3 regions of the Leeia aquatica genome follow, and region 1 is predicted to be linked to each of the others. Evidence: predicted binding sites of a transcription regulator. Region 1 holds the regulator's gene; each other region holds the start of a gene.
What was found. The regulator FNR, encoded in region 1, switches genes on or off when oxygen is low (the NO sensors DNR and NnrR bind a similar motif). The targets are predictions, from matches to a motif close to TTGATNNNNATCAA.
Positions count from the first base shown of each region.

Region 1 (7,285 bases):
GCAGGCCTGCCGGGGCTGGATCAGGTTCACACAGACCCCGTCATCCGTTTTCTGGCCGAGCTGGGTGTAGTCATCCTGCTGTTCCAGATCGGGCTGGAATCCAATCTGCAGTCCATGAAACAAGTCGGTGGGCGCGCTTTTGCTGTGGCCACGGTGGGTGTCGTCGTGCCGTTTGCACTGGGCACGCTGCTGATCGGCCCGTGGCTACTCCCCCAAGCCGGATTAATGGCACACCTGTTTCTGGGCGCCGCACTGACGGCCACATCGGTGGGCATTACCGGCCGTGTGTTCCGTGATGCGCAGGCACTGCATACGCAAGAAGCCCGTATCGTGCTGGGGGCTGCCGTCATTGATGATGTGATGGGTCTGGTGATTCTGGCTGTGGTCGCCGGGCTGGCGAAACCCGGCAGCGTGGACGCGCTGGAGATTGCGCGGGTCAGCGCGGTGGCGCTGCTGTTTTTGATTGCAGCAGTCGTACTGGGGCGCTGGCTGACGCCACTGATCAGCCGCTTCATGGCGTCCATCCACAGTGGGCCGGCCATGCAGTTCACTTTGTTGATCAGCTTCTGCCTTGGCTTCGCCTGGCTATCCGCTGCAGCAGGCCTCGCGCCCATTGTGGGCGCTTTTGCCGCCGGATTGATTCTGGACGCCAGCTACCTGTCCCGCTTTGAAGCCGAAATGATCCGCCATGAAGTGCACAAGGTGGTGCTGAATCATGGCGCTGCGTTGGAACAGGAGGTCGACCATATCCTGAATCAGCATGCTGAACATCGCCCGATGCGGCTGATGGAGCCCATTGGTTATCTGTTGACCCCGATCTTCTTTGTGGTCACCGGCATGCAGGTCAAGCTGGATGTGTTCAGCCAGCCGCATACCCTGCTGCTCACGGCGCTGATCCTGCTGGTCGCCATTGTCGGCAAACTGTGCGCCGGGCTCGCTGCTGGCAAAAGCGACCGCTGGCTGGTGGGTTGGGGTATGGTGCCACGCGGGGAGGTCGGCTTGATTTTTGCCCAGATGGGTAAGAGTATCGGCGCCTTGAACGATGAACTCTACTCGGTGATTGTATTAGTGGTGGTGCTCAGCACACTGGTCACCCCGCCCTTGCTGGCATGGCGGCTGAAAGGATCGGCAACATACTAAGCGAAGCGTCTCCATGCTGGAGCCATCGCCCACGGTATCAGGCATGCAGGAAATAGCGGGCAAACTGATCCGCCAGTAGCCGTCCGCTCTCAGTCAGCCACAGGGTGCGATGCCGCTGCAGCAGATAGCCCGCCTTGATCCAGCCTTGCAGCTGCTTCAGCTCGGTCGCAAAGTATTGCTCGAACTGCACCATATAGGTCAGCTCAAACGTCATGAAGTCCAGATAGCCCAGACAGAGCAGTTGCTGCGCCATCGCACGCCGCATCAGGATATCCAGCGACAGCTTGCGCGCCGCTGCCAACGGGCGCTTGCCCTGCTGCAGCTGTTTGAGGTAGGCAGCCTCAGGGCTGTTCCAGCCTTGGACCGCACCCAGCAAGGTACTGGCCCCGGGTCCCAGCCCGATCCACTCGCCATCCTCCGCGATCAGATCGCCCTCCCCGGTCAACATCAAGCGCCCGAGGCGCTGCGCATGCCGCCATGGGTCATCTGCTCGGGTAAACCAGCCGCCCGCCAGATGGCCATAACCCAGCTCATCCAGCCATTGCAGCACCTGATACAGCTGTTCTTTTTGTTGCAATAGCTGGCTGGCGGATACGGCTGCCGCCACCACACCCCGCAAGCAAAGCCGGGCGGGCTGCATGAGCAACAAGGCATGCACCTGCGCCATGGCCTCCGCATCCATGAGCTGTCCCAGCCACAGTTCCACACCGACCCTGCCGCCAGCCTGTTGCAACACAGCGGGCAGTACGGTGAGGCATGAGGCATGGAAACCGGGCTCGCCCCCCGCCATGCTGCGCAGCATCACGTCTGCGCCAGGCACGCCTGAGCAATCCGGCACATCCGCCTGCCCCAGATACAGTACGATGCCACAAGGCATACTTGGAGACACGGAGTCACGCCGCTGCAGCCAGTCGGCCAGCGCCAGCGCAAAAACCTGTGGATGCGCTGACACATGCAGCTGCATCTGGGTCGGTTGACGCTTGCCCAGCAAGGCGCACCACTGCTGCCACTCCAGCGTAATGGCCTCTTGTACAGGCTGAACTGCCGCCGGCTTACGCGGCCAGCACTCCGTCATGCACAGCGCGGGCGGCAGACGGCCGATCGCCGGGCGCGACCAGGCTCGCCCGACGGCTGCGTCATTCAGCCGGGGTTGTCGAATCTGGCGAAGTGCGGGGAAGGCGGCGATGTCGTCCATGTTGAAAGACAACATTTGTCCCCAGCCACGTGGGACGGCCACTGTCGGAAAATCCGCATTCAGGCTATGATGTTGACCAAGCGAGAGGACGGGCATGGTTGGGTCGGGGTTGTGAGCAGTTTTTGCCACTATGCCCATCCACCGCCCGTTCGTGGTTGACCTGTATCAACACCTACCGATTTGGCATGAACCATACCTCCACCATCCCTATTCAGGAAGTTTCCCTCAAGCACCTCAAGGTAGCGTGCTCCAGTTGTAGCCTGCGCGAGCTGTGTTTGCCGCTGGGCCTGAACAGTGATGAAATGAACCAGCTGGAAACCGTCATCACCCAGCGCGTCAAAGTCAAAAAGGGCGAGCCGCTGTATCGGGCTGGTGATGCCATGCGCTCCCTGTTTGCGGTGCGACTGGGTTTCTTCAAGATGAGCGTGCTGTCAGAAGATGGCCGCGAGCAAGTCACCGGTTTCCAGATGGCAGGCGAATTGCTGGGGCTGGACGCCATCAGCACCGAGACACACAGCTGCGGTGCGATTGCGCTGGAAGACTCCGAGGTCTGCGAGATTCCGTTTGCCGACCTGGAGGAACTGAGCCGGCATATCCCCTCCTTGCAGAATAATTTCTACAAGGTGCTGTCCCGTGAAATCGTACGAGACCATGGCGTCATGATGTTGCTGGGTAATATGAAGGCCGAGGAACGCCTGGCTGCTTTCCTGCTGAACCTGTCACAACGCTTTGCCTTACGCGGTTACTCCTCCCGCAGCTTTGTGCTGCGCATGACGCGTGAGGAAATTGGCAGCTATCTGGGGCTCAAGCTGGAAACCATCAGTCGCGGCTTCTCGCGTTTCCAGGAACAGGGGCTGATCCGGGTCCACAACAAGGAAATCGAAATCCTGGACCTGCCCGCCCTGAAACAGGTGTTGTCGGGATGTTCAGGCAAGGCCTGACCCTGCACACTTCAGGACACAGGAAGGTCTGTAGATGCTGCGCCTGAGTCTGGATGCCCTCACCGTTCTGGATACCATCGATCGCCAGGGCAGCTTTGCTGCCGCGGCTGAAGTGCTGCACCGCGTGCCGTCTGCGATTACCTATATCGTGCAGAAGCTTGAGCAGGATATGGATGTCAAGCTGTTTGACCGCAGCGGGCATCGCGCACGGCTCACACCGGCCGGGCAGGAATTACTACGAGAAGGCCGCCACCTGCTGCGTGCGGCAGGTGAGCTGGAAAGCCGGGTCAAGCGGGTAGCCACAGGTTGGGAGACCGAGCTGTCCATTGCCATGGACACCATCTTCCCCAGTACGGCACTGCTACCCATACTGGCGGATTTCTATGCACAAGGTAGCGGCACCCGTATCCGCATCACTCATGAGGTATTGGGGGGAACCTGGGATTCGCTGCTGACCCGACGCTCGGATCTGGTGGTTGGCGCGCCGGGTGACGCTCCGGCGGGCGGCGGTTTCTCCACCCGTACCATCGGGTCGCTGGATTTTGTGTTCTGTGTCGCACCCAATCATCCTCTGGCCGAATTGCCGGAGCCTCTGCAGCCACAAGACATCCTGTGGCATCGCTCGGTTGCCGTCGCGGATACCTCACGCAGCCTGCCGCCACGTTCATCCGGCATTCTCAGTGGTCAGGAAATCCTGCATGTCCCCGACATGCGGACCAAACTGACGATCCAGCTCAGCGGTCTGGCCTGTGGCTATCTGGCGCGTGAGCTGGCTGAACCTTATGTGCGAGAAGGTCGCTTGATCCACAAGCAAGTGGTGGATCAACGCTTACCCCACCCTTTCCATCTGGCCTGGCGAGCCAGCGATAGCGGCAACGCCCTGCAGTGGTGGCTAAAGCGGCTTGATCAACCCGACCTGATGCAGAAGCTGCTGCATCCCCCCGTCATGCTGTAAACGGTCTACAATTCATGACAACCCGGCCGTCTGGCCGCCCCGCATACCCCCCACCGTCACGGTGCAACTTTTGATGCAAAGGAGCAACTTGTGGTTATTTCGCGCAGAACCGTACTCAAACAGCTGACTGCCGCCCTCGTGGTGAGTGGGGTCATTGGCGTGGCACATGCTGCCGAGCCCTTCAAGGTGGGCTTCGTCTATGTAGGCCCGGTGGGCGATGCTGGCTGGACCTACGCCCATGATCAAGGCCGTCAGGCCGTCGAAAAGATGTTCCCAGGCAAGGTAAAAACCACGTTTGTGGAAAGCGTACCGGAAGGGGCGGATGCCGAACGGGTGATCCGCAAGCTGGCGCAAGATGGCAACAAGGTGATCTTTACCACCTCCTTTGGCTATATGAACCCGACGCTGAAGGTGGCCAAGCAGTTCCCGAACACCGTGTTCCTGCACGCCACCGGCTTCAAGAGTGACAAGAACGTCGGCACCTACGATGTCCGCACCTATGAAGGTGCCTATCTTGCCGGTTATGTGGCGGGCCTGACCAGCAAGACCAGCAAGCTGGGCGTGGTGGCCTCGGTACCGATTCCGGAAGTGGTACGCAATATTGACGCCTTCACCCTGGGTGCTCGCGCCAACAACCCGAAAGCCACCGTCAAGGTGATCTGGATCAACAGCTGGTACGACCCGGCCAAGGAACGCCAGGCGGCTGAAACCCTGATCGCCCAAGGTGTGGATACCCTGATGCAGAACACCGATTCCGCTGCCGTGGTACAAACCGCGCAGGAGAAGAAGGTGAAAGCCTTCGGTTGGGATTCCGACATGACCAAGTTCGGTGCTGATGCCCACCTGGCTGCCAGCCAGATCAATTGGGGGGTGTACTACACCAAGGCCGTCAAGGCTGCGATGGATGGCAACTGGAAGAACGAACCGATCTGGTGGGGCCTGAAGGAAGGCATGATCGATCTGGGCGCACTGAACAAGAGCCTGCCGGACGATGTGAAGAAGAAGGTGGCCGCTCGCCGTGCCGACATCATCTCCGGCAAAGCCCCGATCTTCGCCGGTCCGATCAAGGACAACACCGGTGCCGTGAAAGTGGCCGCAGGCAAAACCATGTCTGATGGCGACATGCATGGCATTACCTGGTATGTGGAAGGCGTGGAAGGCACAGTGCCGAAGTAAGATGGTGACAGCCAACAAAAAAACCGGCCATCTGGCCGGTTTTTTTGTTGGCTGCACGAAGCAAACAGGCTGGCTTACAGCCCTTTCACCGCATAGATACCTGGTGCGTTACGCCAGTAGCCTTTGTAATCCATGCCAAAACCGAACAGAAAGCGGTCGGCCACTTCCAGCCCAATGAAATCAGCCTTGATGCCCGGTGCCTTGCGATCATGCAGCTTGTCCACCAGCACGGCCACCAGCACCTCGGCTGCACCTTCTTCCCGACAGTAACGCACGATTTCTGCCAGGGTATGCCCTTCATCCAGAATATCATCCACCACCAGAACGGTACGGCCTTTGACCGGCTCCGTCGGCTTCACCACCCAGGCCAGACGCCCACCCGAAGTTTCTTTGCCATAGCGGGTGGCATGCAGGTACTCGCACTGCAGGGGAAAGGTCAAACGCGGCAACAATTGACCCGTAACGATCAGCCCGCCATTCATCACACAGAACAGCAAAGGGTCTTGATCTGCCAGCCGGCTGGTAATCTGGCTGGCCATGCGGGCCAGTGCTGCCTCGACCTCGGCGTGGTCATGCAGGCAATCAGCTTCATCCAGTACGCGCTGGGCTTCAATATGGGCGTTCGACATGGTCGGGATTCACGGCTTATGCAAAGCGGCATTTTAAACTACCCGGCCCGCCGGTTAAAGGGTGGTGAACCGTATTTCCCGTTTGGCCCGCTCAATGGTTGCGTTTGCCAGACTGCTTGGGGCAACCTTGGCACGGCTGGCCGATGCCACACTGCACCAGCGTTTCCTTGATGGCACAGACAGAGCGTCGGCACGCCATCACCGGCACCCCATTCTCTTGCGCCAGAGCCCGGAAATGGCGCATCACATTGTGACCCAGGAAATCCGTGAACAGGATCAGCAACTGGGTATCTTTGGGCAAGCCCGGCAGCTTGCGCTGGTGCGATGCATTGCGACCCGTGATGTGACGTGAAATCTGGATGCCATGGTCCAGCAGCAGCTGCGGAATGTTACCCAGGGTATCGGCACCGATGATCATGGCGTTCATGTTTGCATCCATATATTAATGATAACCATTATCATTATATTATGTGGCAGGCATGCCATGTCAAGTCTGGTATCAGGCTGCGCGAACCCCTTGCATCCCCGCACAGAATCAGCGATGCTGAACACTGAAGCCTCATGGAGTCCTGCATGCTGAACCAGACTGTACTTTCGTTCACCGCCGCAGCCAGTGGCGTAAATCCGTTCCACTTCTCACCCGGCCAAGGCCGTTGGCTGGTTCTCTACTTCTACCCCAAGGACAGCACGCCCGGTTGCACCAACGAGGGCAACGATTTCCGCGACCTGCACGCCGAATTTGCTAGCCTGCAAGCCGATGTGGTGGGCGTCTCGCGTGACTCGGTCAAATCGCACGACCGCTTTCGCGAGAAGATGGGCTATCCGTTTCCGCTGCTGGCGGATACCGATGAAGCCCTGTGCACCCTGTTTGACGTAATCCGCATGAAGAACATGTATGGCAAACAGGTGCGCGGTATTGAGCGCAGCACCTTCCTGATCGACCCCGCAGGCGTACTGGTGGAAGCCTGGCGCGGGGTCAAGGTACCCGGCCATGCGGCCAACGTACTGGCCACCTTGAAAGCGCGTGTCATGCAAGCGTAATCTGTTCACCGTAGCGTGTCCTTGTCCAACAACGAAAGGAAATTCCGCATGGGTAGCCCGGCCAAGCGCAGCAAGAAAAGCCCCGTCGCCACCAAGCTGTTCGTTCTGGATACCAACGTGCTGATGCACGACCCTACCAGCCTGTTCCGTTTCGATGAGCACGACATCTTCCTGCCGATGATGACGCTGGAAGAACTGGACAACAACA
Region 1 is NZ_JABAIM010000001.1:53,432-60,716, reverse strand. It holds gene HF682_RS00390 (cation:proton antiporter) at 1-1,140, shown strand, start outside; gene HF682_RS00385 (hypothetical protein) at 1,178-2,350, opposite strand; gene fnr (fumarate/nitrate reduction transcriptional regulator Fnr) at 2,521-3,276, shown strand; gene HF682_RS00375 (LysR family transcriptional regulator) at 3,311-4,231, shown strand; gene HF682_RS00370 (BMP family ABC transporter substrate-binding protein) at 4,322-5,407, shown strand; gene HF682_RS00365 (hypoxanthine-guanine phosphoribosyltransferase) at 5,482-6,036, opposite strand; gene HF682_RS00360 (DUF2325 domain-containing protein) at 6,128-6,463, opposite strand; gene HF682_RS00355 (peroxiredoxin) at 6,610-7,077, shown strand; gene HF682_RS00350 (PhoH family protein) at 7,126-7,285, shown strand, end outside.

Region 2 (7,285 bases), on a different contig from region 1:
CCGTCATGCGGCTTCCTATCAAAGCAAAATGGTTACTACGCGAGCAGGCAGAATGCGTCCCTGCTACCCGCGTTACCATAGGCAACGGGCTGGCTGCAGACACAAGAATTCGGACAGATTGCTAGCGCACGACATCGACGCTAACCGGAGAACCACATCTCAATGTGGCAAGACACGCAGCCAGAAAGGCCACGGAATACAGTCAGGGTTCGATGTTGAAGCCCCGGAAACAGACCGGGCTGCTGCCCCTCAGGACAGACAGCCCGAGACTATAATGATTTTCTCAATAAAAATCAAGCACTTTTTGCTATGCAGCATTCGTACCCTGCGCGGCTGCGTTTTCAACGCTTCAGGTTGTCGCGAATTTCGCGCAGCAACAGCACTTCTTCACTGGGTTCTGCCGGGGCCGCAGGCGCTGCCACTTCTGCTTTCTTGAAGCGGTTCAGCTGCTTGATCACCAGAAACACCGAGAACGCCACAATCAGGAAGTTGACGATGGTATTGATGAAGGCACCATAACGCAGCACCACCGCGCCGGCATCGGTCGCCTCCTTCAGGGTGGCATACGGTGCGGCGGCCTTGGTGCCTTCTTTCAGCACCCAGTACAGGTTGGCAAAGTCCATATTACCCAACAGCATGCCAATCGGCGGCATGATCACGTCGTCCACCAGCGATTTGACGATGGCACCAAAGGCAGCACCAATGATGACGCCCACCGCCAGATCGACCACATTGCCCTTCATGGCAAACTCTTTGAACTCTTTCAACATCGGGTACCTCCTTCAATATGGGACACACAGCGTGTTGCATTATTCAAAGTTGCTGACCGACTGTACAGTCGGCAAAGGTTAAGGATGGTTACCGCTTCCGGGACGACAGGCGCCGGAGGTAGACCGTGATCTCTTCGCGGTCGTGATACAGCTGCCTTGCTTCGAGTTGATGCGGCACCCCGCTCAGGCGCTCCCGGATTTCGTCAAAGCAACGCTCCACTTCCGCCAGACGCTTTTTCATCGGCAGCTTGAGGTTGAAGATTGCTTCGCGCGCCAATCCGTCGGCCAGCCAGTCCGCCATCAGGCGCGCCACCCGCACCGGCTGCTCTACCATGTCGCACACCAGCCAGTCGACCGGCTGGTCAGGCCGGAAGCGGAAGCCATCCTGCCGGAAGTGTCGCACTTGCGGGTGACCTTGTACATTGCCTTTGAGTGGGCCATTGTCCACCGCCAGCACCTTGAGCCCCCGCGTAATTAATTGCCAGGTCCAGCCCCCGGGGGCCGCGCCCAGATCCACCGCACGCATGCTGCTTTTGAAACGCTGCTGTTCCTCTTCAGCGCTCATGAACACCTGGATGGCTTCTGCCAGTTTAAGGGTCGATCGGCTCGGTGCCTCAAACGGCATGCGCAGACGTGGAATGCCTTGCGGCCATTCGCTGCGGTTGCCTGGCATGGCCAGTGCCAGATGCACCTGGCCGTGGTTACGCCAGAACAGGACCAGCCGCACACCATCCTCCGGCCCCACCAGCACACCGGCCTGCTGCAGCGCAGGAGCCAGCTTGTCACCAAAACGGCGGCAGAACCCGGACAACTCTTTGGCTTCGTTGGTGTCTGCCGTCTCCAGCCAGACGGAGCCCACTTTGAGAGGCAAACCCTGCAGCGCCGTCAGCAAGGGGGTCAAACGGTCGCGCTCCGGCAGACCGGTCAATTCGCCCACCTCCAGCAGCAGCTGCCGCGCAAAGATCAGGTCGGCCCATTGTACCTGTTGCAAACGGCGGTCCGGACGCACACTGCACAGCCGCACAAAACCACTGCCCGCCTCCGCCTCTACACTCACCTGACAGCCGAGTTTCAGCCCTGCCTGCAGCAATTCCTCACCACACTCCGCCTCAAACCCGGCGCGGCAATAGGCCAGCAGGCCGGTAATGGGCAACTCTGACGACAAGGAGACGGTACGGCGCATGCGAGGCTCTGGCAAAGACAATATGGCAGCGGATTGTCCTCTTCCGCACGGGGGACGACAAGCGGATTCTGGAGGCCCCCGTTTGCGACTGCGCAAGCCGCGTGCAGATAACCCCTTGAGCGAGAGGGGAATTTGACGCGGATCAAGTGCAAACCGTTCAGACCGGCGTTAGATGGAGGCATGCCCCGAACTCGGGTACCGCTTTCATTTCACATGGAGTAATCATCATGCCGCAATGGATCACCGTCCTGTTCACCACAGACATCGGCTTACTCAGCATGGCGGTCATTGCCTTCATTCTGGTGATGGCGACTTATCTGTTCTTCTTCGTGCGACGCCATGTGCGTGAGGACAGCCTGGCGCACGACCGCCAGAGCCAGAAGCTGCCGCAGTAAACGGCAACGCCGGCTTCGGGTACACTAGGGCGCATGAAGCGCAAACCCACCCCGACGCCTGCCCCCGATTGCCCTTGTGGCAGCACGCTGCCTTTGATGCAGTGCTGCCAGCCCATCCTCAACGGCCAGCAAGCGGCGCCAACCGCGGAAGCGCTGATGCGCTCCCGCTACACCGCCTATGTGCTGAAAGACGTTCACTGGCTGCTGGCCAGCTGGCACAGCCGTACCCGTCCTGCCGAGCTCGATCTGGCAGCGGATGACAGCCGCTGGCTGGGGCTGACCGTGCACGAGCATCAGCAGCAGGATGCGGACCACGCGACAGTGCGCTTTACCGCCCGCTACAAGGTCGGCGGCCGCGCTTGGCGATTGCATGAGCGCAGCCGCTTCGAGCGCGAAGCCGGACTATGGGTCTATGTGGATGGGGAGCAAGACCCGGCAGCGTGATGCTGCCAAAGGGCCTGCCGATGGGCATGGCCTGCTTCAGGCCTGCCCGGCCAGATAACGCCGCTCCCACGGCGTGATTTCATTGTAGAAACTGGCCAGCTCCATTTCCTTGCTGGCAATGAAGGCGCGGGTGAATTCGGCACCGAACAAGCGTTCGGCTGTCCCCTGCTCTTCCATGCGCTGCAAGGCGGCGTCCAGCGTGCGCGGCAGGGTGACCGCCTCCCCATAGACATTGCCGGTGGCGGGCTCATCCGGCTGCAAGCCTTCAGCCATGCCCTGCCAGCCGCTGACCAGACTGGCGGCCAGTGCCAGATAGGGGTTGGCATCGCAACCCGGCAGGCGGTTTTCTACCCGACGCGCCGCCGGCCCGGACAGGGGAATGCGCAGACCCACCGAGCGGTTGTCATAGCCCCACGCCAGATTGATCGGCGCGGCGGAGCCTTTGACAAAGCGCCGGTAAGAATTGACGTGCGGGGCAAACAGCGGCAACAAATCCGGCAGATAGCGTTGCTGACCAGCAATGAAGCCATAGAACGCCGCCGAGGGTTCGCCATCTTCGCCACTGAACACATTGCGCCCCTGCTCATCCACCACACTCTGGTGAATGTGCATCGAGCTGCCCGCCACACCGGCAATCGGCTTGGCCATGCACACCACCAGCAAGCCGTGGCGAGCGCCAATTTCACGCAGCGCATACTTGAACAGGAAGGTCTGGTCGGCCAGCTCCAGCGCAGGGCCGTGCTTGAGATTGATCTCGAACTGGCCCGGCCCCATCTCGTGAACGAAGGTATCACCATCAATGCCCAGCACCGGCAGGGCAGCGTACAGGTCGTCAAAGAAGCCATCAAAGGCATTCAGGGCCGAGAAACTGAAGGAAGCCTGCCCCACTTCACGCCGTCCCAGCGGGTCCAGCGGCGGTTGCAGCGGCTGGTTCGGGTCCGGGTTCGGGGCCAGCACGTAGAATTCCAGCTCAGGGGCCACAATGGGCGTCCAGCCGCGACCGGCATAGCGGGCCAGCACGCTCTTGAGCACCGAGCGGGACGCCAGCGGGGTCAGCTCGGTATCACTGTCCATGCAGTCGTGGATGGCCAGCGCACGCGGTACCCTCGCCCACGGCACCGGGCGCAGGGTTGCATAATCCGGCTGCAGTCGCGCATCCGGGTCATGTTCGCCATAAAACTGGTAGTCCGGGTAATCTCCGGTGATGGACTGGATCGGTACTGCACGGGCGATCCGCAGCTCCTGGCCCGCGGCAAAGGCCGCAGCGGGCAGGGTCTTGCCGCGAGGCACACCGTTGATATCCGGGAAAATGCACTCCACTTCGCGGATGTGGTGGCTGTCGAGCAATTCTTCTACGTGATGGGGGATAGGGGTCATGTCTGCCTCAGCTGCAGCCCACTGCTGCATTGTTAATTCCGCATAGTGAAACACAAATCCATCATGCGGTTTTCGGACATGCTACCAGATGGGGGGCACGCTGCCAACGCGTGCCCCTCCCCCACCATCATGCAAGATAATTAAAGCGGTAGCTGGCAGCGCGCCGAGAGATGGCGCATTACCGCATGCAGGGAATTACAGACGGTGATGCCATGCGCCAGCAGCGCGCTGGAAGGCGCCTTGAGGTCCGGCACCATCAGTGGGGTCATGCCTGCGGCCAGAGCGGCCTGGACCCCAGGCTCGGAATCTTCCAGCACGACGCAGTGCGCCGGTTCCACCCCCAGCCGCTCGGCGGCGGCCAGAAAGATGTCGGGCTCCGGCTTGCCACGGCTGACCTGATCGCCGCCGATCACATGTTCAAAGTAGCGCTGCACGCCGGCATGCGCCAGCTTGCGCAGCGCCATATCATGCCGGGTGGAAGTGGCCACGGCGCGCGGCATGTTCAGTCGCTGCAGCCAGTCCAGCAGCTCGAACAAGCCGGGCTTGGTCTGCAGTCCGCCATCAAACAGCGCCGCCTCATAACGCGCCTTGAAGCGCTCACGCACCGCCAGCGGATCGAAACCCGAACCGAAATGCGCGGCCAGTATCTGGTCGGTATCGCGCGAATTGCGCCCCACCAGTTGCATGGCCAGCGAACGATCCATCACATAACCGTGATCCGCACAGGCATCCATGCCGGCTTGCTGAGCGATGCGCTCGGTATCGAGCATCAGCCCATCCATGTCAAACAGCACGGCATGCAGCTTCAAAACAGACATCATCCCTCCTTAGGGCTGGGCCTGGATACGGCCCATCAACAGCGCTTTACTGGCTTGCGGAATATAGTCGGACACCGGCAAGGTGCTCCAGGTATACCCCAGTGGTACACCGTTCAGATCGGCATACAGGCGGATGGTACCGCGCCCGACACCGTTGGCATTGCCACCCGGCAGCGCGCGACTATCGCGCGGGCCGTGCGCCGACTTGCTCGAGTCAATCACCTTGACCTGCCACTGGTAGGTGCCCGGCACCTTGGGTGGGCTGGAGCCGCCGGACTCAACCGGTGCCTCATCCACGATCATGATGTGACCGGTATCATCATCCTCAGGCGGATTACGAATCACGATCAAATCCCCCGGCTGCAGGTTCTGCACCCGGGTGACGGCCTGAAAACCCTGGTTCTCGGCCACCGCCTGAAAGTAATGAATGGCCTGTGGCTCACGGCCGGCCCGGCTACGCAGGCTGGCCAGCAGCTTGGGCTGCGTCCGCGAGAGTAAGCCATTCACCAGACCGCTGCAGTCGGTATACGCCGTCGCTTTGCCACTATCCGGCCAGGTGATCTGACTCTGATGTTGATAGTGGCTGGCCCCGGCACTCAGGCTGCCCAGCAGGCTGCGTACCAGCGTCAGGTGGGCTGGGGCCTCTGCCGACCAGGCCGGTAGCGCCAACAACAGTGCCAGCCCACACAGGGGACGTCCAAGCGTACGAAAGATCACCATGGGCTACATACCTCCTTGTCGCGATGGGCGCACCAACACGCGATGCACCCGGTCCTGCGGATAACGGCGCAGGGTGGATTGCAAAATACGATACAGCTCAGCATCAAACGGAGGCAACGGGGCCTGCAACAGATCGATAGCCGCTGCCTCAGTGGGCGCCGAGCCCAGATAACGCCATTGGTACAATGCATGCCAATCGGCATGCAGGCCGCTGCTGTCCGGCTCTTGCAACAGAACGGGCCCTGGATACGGCCACTCTGCCAGGCGCAGCTTGCCCAGCGCGGTCATCAGTCGGGCGCTGTGAAAAGACAAGGGTTCCCGCCCGACGCAGGCCCCCGCGCATTTGCGCCCCTGGAAGGCAAAGCAGGGACTATTGACTTGGCGTCCCGGCTGCTCCAGCCCAAGATGGATGAGACAGAGCTGGTAGCGTTCCGCCAGCTTGCGCAGGGCCTGCTGCGCCTCACGCGGGCTGCGGTAGAGGCCGTGGCAGGCCTGCCCGTCCGGCAGTGGGTCACGCAGCGATACCAGAGCGGGTCGAAACACCTCTTCTCCCACTCGCTGCAGTACCCAGCTCAACACTTCCGCTCCGGCGCGCCCCTGCGGATTGGCGGCAGGCTGGTGTTGCTGCACCCATTGCGCCTCCAGCAGGCTGGCACCCAGCTCGCCACAGGTACTGACATGCTCGATGCGGCGAACCTGCGCGCCCAGCCCCGGTGGCAAGCCCTTGGTCGGTTTGTCACTGAAATGAGTCAGTATCCGTTTGCGCAGGTGGCTGGCCTTGCCCACATACAGCGGCCCCTGCTCGCCCCACAGCTGATAGGCCCCGGGGCCATCCGGCAGCTGGTCCAGCGACTCCGCATCCAGTCCCGGCGGCAATACCGGCCCTTGCAGCATCTCGGCCACCGCTTGCCATACCACCTCCGCCCCCAGCTCCGCTTCAGCGGCCTGCAGAAAGTGCCACAGCAGGCGAGCATCGCTCAGCGCACGATGGCGGGTCGCGTCTGACGGCAACTGGTGCCGTTCCACCAGCGCATCCAGATTGTGTTTGTAATGTTGGGGGTAGAGCTTGCGCGACAGTTTGACGGTACAGAGCACAGGCGCCCGAAACGTCAGCCCAACACCGGCAAACGCCTGTTTGAGGAAGCCATAGTCAAAACGGGCATTGTGGGCGACGAACAGCTTGCCCTGCAGCCGCGACCAGACCTCCTCCGCCAGCGCGTCGAAACGCGGTGCGTCTGCCACCATGGCATCGTCAATGCCGGTAAGCCGGGTAATGAAAGGCGGGATGGCTTGCTGCGGGTTGACCAGGCTGCTCCACGCCTGCACCTCTCCATCCAGCACCTCCACCAGTCCTATTTCGGTGATACGATCCCGCTCCACCGAAGCACCGGTGGTTTCCAGGTCCACGCACACCAGCGCCGGGCGCTGCACCATGCCATGCTGCCGTTCAATGAAAGCTCGCATTGTACGCCCTTTGCCGACATACGGCAGGCAGGGTGCGCCTGACCCCGCTACACTGAGCATGTCCCACCCTGCACCATGCCGCTGGAACCGACATGATCCGCTTATTCGCTGTCT
Region 2 is NZ_JABAIM010000005.1:172,445-179,729, forward strand. It holds gene HF682_RS17330 (DEAD/DEAH box helicase) at 1-7, opposite strand, end outside; gene mscL (large conductance mechanosensitive channel protein MscL) at 342-770, opposite strand; gene rlmM (23S rRNA (cytidine(2498)-2'-O)-methyltransferase RlmM) at 859-1,953, opposite strand; gene HF682_RS17345 (DUF3149 domain-containing protein) at 2,181-2,348, shown strand; gene HF682_RS17350 (YchJ family protein) at 2,382-2,792, shown strand; gene HF682_RS17355 (glutamine synthetase family protein) at 2,829-4,169, opposite strand; gene HF682_RS17360 (HAD family hydrolase) at 4,310-4,987, opposite strand; gene HF682_RS17365 (NlpC/P60 family protein) at 4,997-5,707, opposite strand; gene HF682_RS17370 (exonuclease domain-containing protein) at 5,711-7,171, opposite strand; gene HF682_RS17375 (transporter substrate-binding domain-containing protein) at 7,264-7,285, shown strand, end outside.
Region 2: HF682_RS17345 (DUF3149 domain-containing protein) is a predicted target of FNR. The motif match lies at 2,086-2,099, and genes of this name have one in related genera.

Region 3 (7,285 bases), on a different contig from region 1:
AGGAGACATAGCCCCGTACTGGCACGCCGGCTGCACGCGCACCTTCCACCACGGCGGCGACCCGCTCCAGGCTCTCTGCAATGCTGCAGTTGATGTTTTTCTGCGAGAATGCCTCGCTGGCGGCCACGAAAACGGCGATTTCATCCACCCCGGCGGCCAGCGCGCCTTCCAGCCCTTTGAGGTTAGGCACCAGTACCGGGTAGCGGACACCAGGCTTGCGCTTTAGTCCTGCGACAATCTCTGCATGGTCCGCCATTTGCGGTACCCACTTCGGGCTGACAAAGCTGGTGGCTTCAATCGTGCTGAGGCCAGCCTCTGCCAGGCGGTGGATCAGGCCCAGCTTGGTCTCGGTTGCGACCGGTTGTTTCTCGTTCTGCAACCCGTCGCGCGGGCCAACTTCGACAATACGTACAGCGGTGGGCAAGGTCATGCCGGGATCTCCGGGTCAACGCTTGAGCAGGCTGGCCAGCTTTCCGAGGCCCGCAATATCCTGCTCGGTTTTCAACAAGGCGCCCAGCAAGGGTACCCGCCCTTGTGAGGCATGGGCTTGCAGGGTCGCCGCTTCGATCTGTTTGGCTTGCAGCAGATGCAGCCAGTCCAGCAGTTCGGAGGTGGATGGCTTTTTCTTGAGCGACGGCAGCTCACGCAGCCCCAGGAACAGGGTCAGCGCCTCATGCAGTAATTCATCGCGCAGTGTGGGGTAGTGAACCCGGACAATCTGTGCCAGCGTGTCCCGATCCGGAAAACGGATGTAATGAAAGAAGCAGCGGCGCAAAAAGGCGTCCGGCAGCTCTTTCTCGTTATTGCTGGTGATGATGACGATAGGGCGCTGGCGGGCGGTAATGGTTTGCCGCGTCTCATAGACATCAAACGCCATGCGGTCCAGCTCACGCAGCAAATCGTTGGGGAACTCGATATCCGCTTTGTCGATTTCGTCGATTAGCAGTACACAGCGATCATCGCGATCAAAGGCCTCCCACAGCTTGCCCCGCACAATGTAATGGCCAATGTCGGAGACGCGAGGATCCCCCAGCTGTGAGTCCCGCAGGCGGGAAACAGCATCATATTCATACAGGCCATGCTGCGCCTTGGTGGTGGACTTGATGTGCCAGGCCAGCAAGGGCAGCTGCAGGGCGCGGGCCATTTCTTCGGCCAGCAGGGTTTTGCCGGTGCCGGGCTCCCCCTTGATCAGCAGTGGCCGTTCCAGCGTGATGGCGGCATTGACGGCCAGCATCAGCTCCGGCGGCGCGACATAGCGGTCACTACCGGCAAAGCGCAGCTCGGACATGCTTACAGCTCCGACATCGCAGACTGGATGTCATCCAGTGTGATGTGCCAGTGAGCGAGTATGTGTTGAAATACGGCAATTTCCACTTCTGACAGGTCGTGATCGCTCTTGCTGATATCCAGCAGTATGGCAGCGGTCAGCAAGCGCTTCTTCGGGTCGGTGACGCAGTCCAGCATCTCGTCGAGCCGCGCGCTGGATACCAGCTGGACGTGACCCTCGGCATCCATTTCGTCCGACAGGTCGCCCAGGTAGTCATGGAACACCTGGGTAAAACTTTCCCGGCTGATGCCGATCACATCATAAATGTTCAGCTCGTCCAGCAGCTCGATTTCATGGGGGTGCACATCGGCATCGGTGATGATCATCATCGCCAGGATGCGTGCCATGGCTTCCGGGCTGTTCAAGGCGTAATGTTTCATTCAGGCAGTCTCCAACGGGGGGAACAGGGCTTGGAAGTCAGCAGGCAGGCGCAGGGGCTTGCGGCTGGTGTAGTCAAAGCAGACCATGGTGGTTCGTGCACGGGCCACTGGCTGTCGGCTCGCGGCATGGCTGACCTGATACGTCAACTCAAAGCCATGCGGGTGCCATTCGGTAACGGCCAGTTGAAAGCGCAGCAGGTCGCCATGGAAGGCTTCAGCCAGATATTGCACGGCGAGGTCACGCAGGATCAGCCCGGCGTCACCGATTTTCAGCTCGGTGTGGCCGAGGCTGTGCAGAAAGCGGACTCGCGCCTCATGCAGCAGCGAGACCAGTGCATCATGCCCCAAGTGCTTGCCATAGTTGACATGCTGGATGCAGACCGGCATCTCGGTCTGAAAGTCATGTCGGGTCAGGGCAGGCAAGGTCAGTTTGGGCATGGAAACCACGGGTAATCCGGATAGCTGCCAGTGTAGCATCCTGCGGGTGCTTGGCAATCTTTGCTTGCTTTTCCTGGCGGGGTAACCTGTACTGAGATATGGGCATCTCCTCGCTGGACGTGGTTTCGGCTGACCTGGATCAAGACATGAAGTCGAGGGCAGGCATAGGCTGGAATGGTCAATGTGTGAACAGGAGGTCGATATGTATCAGCGTATCTTTGTACCGGTAGATGACAGCACCACCTCTGCAGCAGCCCTGAAGGAGGCAGTGCGCTTTGCGCAGGACCAGCATGCCGTGGTGCGCCTGGTACACGTGGTGGATCTGGCACAGTTTTTCTGGGGGGGCGCAGAGTTCATTGATACCTCCGAGTTGCAGAAAAGCTTGCTGGAGGCCGGGCGCAAGGTCTTGGCCACGGCGGAAGCTGAAGTCAAGGCAGCCGGTGTGCAAGTGGACAGCGAACTGCATCAAACCTATGGCGAACGGATTTCCCGTGTGATCGTGGACGATGCCAAGGCCTGGAATGCGGATATTGTGGTGATGGGTACCCATGGCAAACGTGGCTTTGATCATTTGCTGCTGGGGAGCGTGGCCGAGGGGGTGATGCGCATGGCCGTGACGCCGATCCTGATGATCCGCGCCGAATGATCATGCGGCAGCACTGATCGGGCTGCCGCAGAAGGGAGTGGGGTTGGACTGGAACCATTTGCTGGTGCTGGATGCGGCAGGTCTGCAGGATTTCCGTGAAGGATTGGCGGATCATGCCACCACCATTGAGCGTGAAGTGGCACGGCTTAAGCGCAACCCTGCAGAACCCATGCCTTTGGTCGAGCTGTTCCGCGCCTTCCATAACATCAAAGGCGATGCGGCGCTGTGCCGGGTGGAGTGGGCGGTGGAGCTGGCGCACCCGATCGAATCCGTGCTGGCGCGCTTGCGCAGTGGCGAGCTGCTGTTCAGTGAGCTGCTGGGTGAGGCCATCCTGCTGGCGGTGGACCGAATGGAAATGGCGGTGGAAGCGCTGCTGCAGCGCAAGCCGCTGGAAAGCCTGCGGCTGGCCGCCTTGCTGCAAGCGTTGCAGCGACTGGCCGCGCAAACTGCGGGGCAGATGGACCTTGCCGCGGCCGGGCTGATTGAAGCGGTCACCGGCTTTCGGCCAACCCAGGTCAGCCTGCCGTCACGGGGTGGCTCGGTCATCCCCAAGAGTGCGGAGCGGGTGGCGGAGGACCTGCGTTTCTTCCGCAGTCTGGCTTTGCAGCTGGAGAGCCGCTCGCCTTTGCTGCGCGGGCGCACGGCCCGCAACCTGCGTCTGGCGCAGGATACCAACCGCGAGGCAGGCAACCTGATTGATCCGGTGCAGCTGGAGGCTGCGGTGTATATCCACGATATCGGCATGATGTTCCTGCCGGAATCGGTATGGCTGAAGGTGGAGCGGCTGACCGACGCGGACCGGCAGGCGCTGCACACTCACCCGGGGTTTGCCGCTGAGTGGTTGGCCCGGGTAGAAGGCTGGCAGGATGCGGCACAAATGGTGTTGCAGCATCATGAGATGCCGGATGGTGCCGGCTATCCGAACCGGCTGCCGCATGAAGCCATTTGCAATGGCGCCCGGCTGCTGGCGATTGTCGATGCCTTCGAGGCCGTGATGCAGAAGCACCGGCACCGCGGGCAAAATCGCTCGGCCTTGCGTGCCATTGCCGAGATCAATGCCTGTGACAATCAGTTTGCCCCCGAGTGGATTGGGCCGTTCAATCAGGTGATCCGGCGCGCGCTGGAAGCCTGACCCCTGTTCCTTGGTCCAGATTGTGGACCGGCTGTCGGTCATCTCCTTGAGCTTGACGGAGGCTTGCCTAGGCTGAAGGCGGGCACCCCCGCCCTCACTCAGGAGCATCCTCATGGCGACCACCCTGCGCGCAAGTGCGCCCACCAACCCGGCAGCCGATCCGCTAGGCCTGCTGGCCGAACTGGCCGGTACCTGGATCGGCAATGGCTTTAACCTGATTGCCCTGCCCAACAAGGCGGGCAATAGCATTTTCCGGCTGAAGATCAATGCCACCAAAGAATCGCTGGTGTTTACCCCGGTGGGGGCACCGATCCCGAACCGGGGTTCCCTGCAAGGGGACATCGAGATGGGCTGTTTGACCTATTTCCAGCGGGTCAACGATGCCAGCAGCAATGAGCTGCTGCATCTGGAGCCGGGGCTGTGGCTGAATGTGCCTTCCACCACCGCACCGGCGGAGCCGCCTACTGTGGTGCGTCAGGCCACCATTCCCCATGGGGATTCCATGCTGGTGGTCGGCAATGCGCTGAGCCATGCCGGGCCGCCGCAGATTCAGCCGGTCAGCACCACGCCCACCGGACCTACCCCTTTTCCGCTGGGTTATCTGGACCCTTACCAGACGGCACCGGTCCCGCCAGGCTTTCAGGTTAGCAACCCGAATGCCTCGCTGGTAGATGCCATCAAGGAGCAGAACATCGTCAGCACCACCACCCTCAGCCTGAGCAGCACCCAGCAGGGTGGGGTGGTGAATATTCCCTTTATTGTCAGCAATGCCAATGCCAACCGGGTGGATACCATTTTCTGGATTGAGACGGTGGAGCAGCCGGATGGCAAGCGCTTCATGCAGCTGCAGTACACCCAGACCGTGATCCTCCACTTTGCGGGCATCGACTGGCCGCATGTCTCAGTAGGGACGCTGCTGAAGCAGTAAGTACAAAGCACAACGCCCTGCAGGGCAGGGCGTTGTGGCATGAGTGCGACAGGGGCGTACTCAGGCGGTTTCGTCGAAGCTCTCTTCGATGCGGTGAATGGCATCCGCACGCTTGGCGGCAGTATCACCGATCGGCGGGCCCTTGAAGCGGTTACGCTCACCCAGCGCCCACCAGAACACCAGCATCACGGCGCACAGGCCCAGGGTCAGATACAACACCTTGTCGTTCGGCGGCTGTACGCCGACAAACACCAGGGTTGCGCCACCCAAAGTAGCCAGTACCGCGATCGGCTTGGACCAGCTGCCCAGGTTGAACGGGCCTTTGGTGGTCCAGGTTTTGCCTTCAGCAAAAATGCCTGCCGCAACCGGCATTACGTAGGAGATGTACAGGAACACGGCGCAGCCGGTGGACAGTACCACGAAGGCATCGCCATACAGGGTAGCCACAAACGCCAGCGCTGCGCTGACCCAGATGGCGGTCACCGGAGTGCGATAGTGGTGGTGTACCTGCTTCAGGGTATGCGACGCTGGCAGGCCGCCATCACGGGCAAAAGCGTACATCATGCGCGAGGTGGAGGTCAGGCAGGCCAGGCCGCAGATGTAGTTGACCACGAACAGGCCAATGCCCAGCGCCACCTTGAGGCCGTGCGGCACGGTATCCAGCAGCGAGCTGAGGAAGCCTGCACCTTGTGCCACACCCTTCGGAATGTCCGGCATCACCAGCACAAACGAGCAGATCATGATGTAACCGAACAGCGCTGACCACATCACCGAGCGCAAAATACCCTTAGGCACGTTTGCCGAGGCGTTATGGGTTTCTTCGGACGTATGAGCTGAGGCATCGAAGCCGGTAATGGTATAGATGGTCAGCAGCAGGCCGGAGAGGAACACCATGCCACTGTTGGCATTCTGCGGCCACCAGCTACCCTCAGTGCCAGACAGATTGGTGAAGGTGAACAGGCGCGAGAAGTCCAGCGGCGTCTTGGAGAAGGCCAGCAGCGACACGGTCAGCACCAGTGCCACTACAAAGATCAGGTAACCGGACAGGTCGGTGAGCTTGGTGGTGATCTTGATGCCCATGTGATTGAGCAGCGCCTGGCTGGCGGTCACCGCAGCAATGAAGCCGGTCTGGAACAGATTGATCTTCCAGCTGCCCAATTGCAGCACGTGCCCGGTCAGGGTTTCACTGCTGATGCCGAGAAGTGGGGCAATGAAGGTGGTGAAGAAGGGGTCATAGACACCGAAATTCACCGAGGCCACCACAAAAATCAGGCCCAGCAGGTTGAACCAGGCCGTCGCCCAGCCATAACCCTTGCCGCCCAGGATGGAGCCCCAGTGATACAGGCCACCGGAGGTGGGGTAGGAGGAGGAAATTTGCGCCATGGCGGCCGCCACCACCAGCGCAAACAGCGCGCCGACCGGCCAGCCGATACCAATAGAGGCACCGCCTCCGGCACTCAGGCCCCCCTGGAAGGCGGTAATGCCACCGGCCAGGATACAGATGATGGAAAAGGAAATGGCGAAGTTGGAAAAACCACTCATGGTGCGTGCCAGTTCTTGCGCATACCCCATGCTGTGAAGCAGCTTGACGTCGTCGTCGGCTGCGGCTGCAGCACCTGACTTGTGTTCTGTACTCATGGTCATCCTCTTGTTGCTGTTGCTTGACGTGGGCAGATGGGTCTCTTGGTGATCCTTTACTGCGGGAACGCTGCAGGGCTTGCCGCCTGCTTGGCGCTCCGGTGCAACTCGCGGGCTGATGTCTCCCTGATTTCTCCCTTGCTGCAAATGTTGAGTCTTTTGATGGCAACGGATACCGGCACGCGGCCGATTTCGCAGGGCAAGTGTGCAAGGGGTACCAACGGCTGACAATGAACATTAATTGCGTTAATGCCCGACATAAGAGTCGGCGATGATGCTGCTGAGCAACATGAATAGCCAGCCATGCTGTCGGGATTAGGGCGGCTAATGACCTCAATTAGAGGGCACGATACTTGTTGGCGGCCCATTCTTGCGCTGACTAACATGCCCTCCAACAGCCCGAACAAGGGGCGACCCCCACACCAATCAAAACCGGTGGATGCCAAAGGAAGAGTGAGCAATGCAAGCACGTGAAGTCAAAACCGCAGAAGATGCAATCCGGCTGATCGAAGCGCGTGGCCTGACCCACGTCAAGGTGGGCCTGTCGGATATCGACGGCATCATGCGCGGCAAATACCTGGCCAAGGACAAATTCATTTCTGCCCTCAAGTCCGGCTTTGGGTTCTGTAATGTGGTGTTGGGCTGGGATTTGAACGACCAGCTGTACGACAACGTCCAGTACACCGGCTGGCACACCGCCTACCCGGATGCCATGGTACGCATCCTGCCGGAAACCTGCCGCGAGCTGCCGCTGGAGCAGGTCAACGGCCAGAACATGCTGTTCTTCCTGTGCGAG
Region 3 is NZ_JABAIM010000002.1:487,857-495,141, reverse strand. It holds gene HF682_RS11490 (hydroxymethylglutaryl-CoA lyase) at 1-430, opposite strand, end outside; gene HF682_RS11485 (AAA family ATPase) at 446-1,288, opposite strand; gene HF682_RS11480 (hypothetical protein) at 1,291-1,707, opposite strand; gene HF682_RS11475 (acyl-CoA thioesterase) at 1,708-2,145, opposite strand; gene HF682_RS11470 (universal stress protein) at 2,348-2,791, shown strand; gene HF682_RS11465 (HD domain-containing phosphohydrolase) at 2,835-3,923, shown strand; gene HF682_RS11460 (heme-binding protein) at 4,036-4,851, shown strand; gene HF682_RS11455 (amino acid permease) at 4,912-6,489, opposite strand; gene HF682_RS11450 (glutamine synthetase family protein) at 6,950-7,285, shown strand, end outside.
Region 3: HF682_RS11470 (universal stress protein) is a predicted target of FNR. The motif match lies at 2,275-2,288, and genes of this name have one in related genera.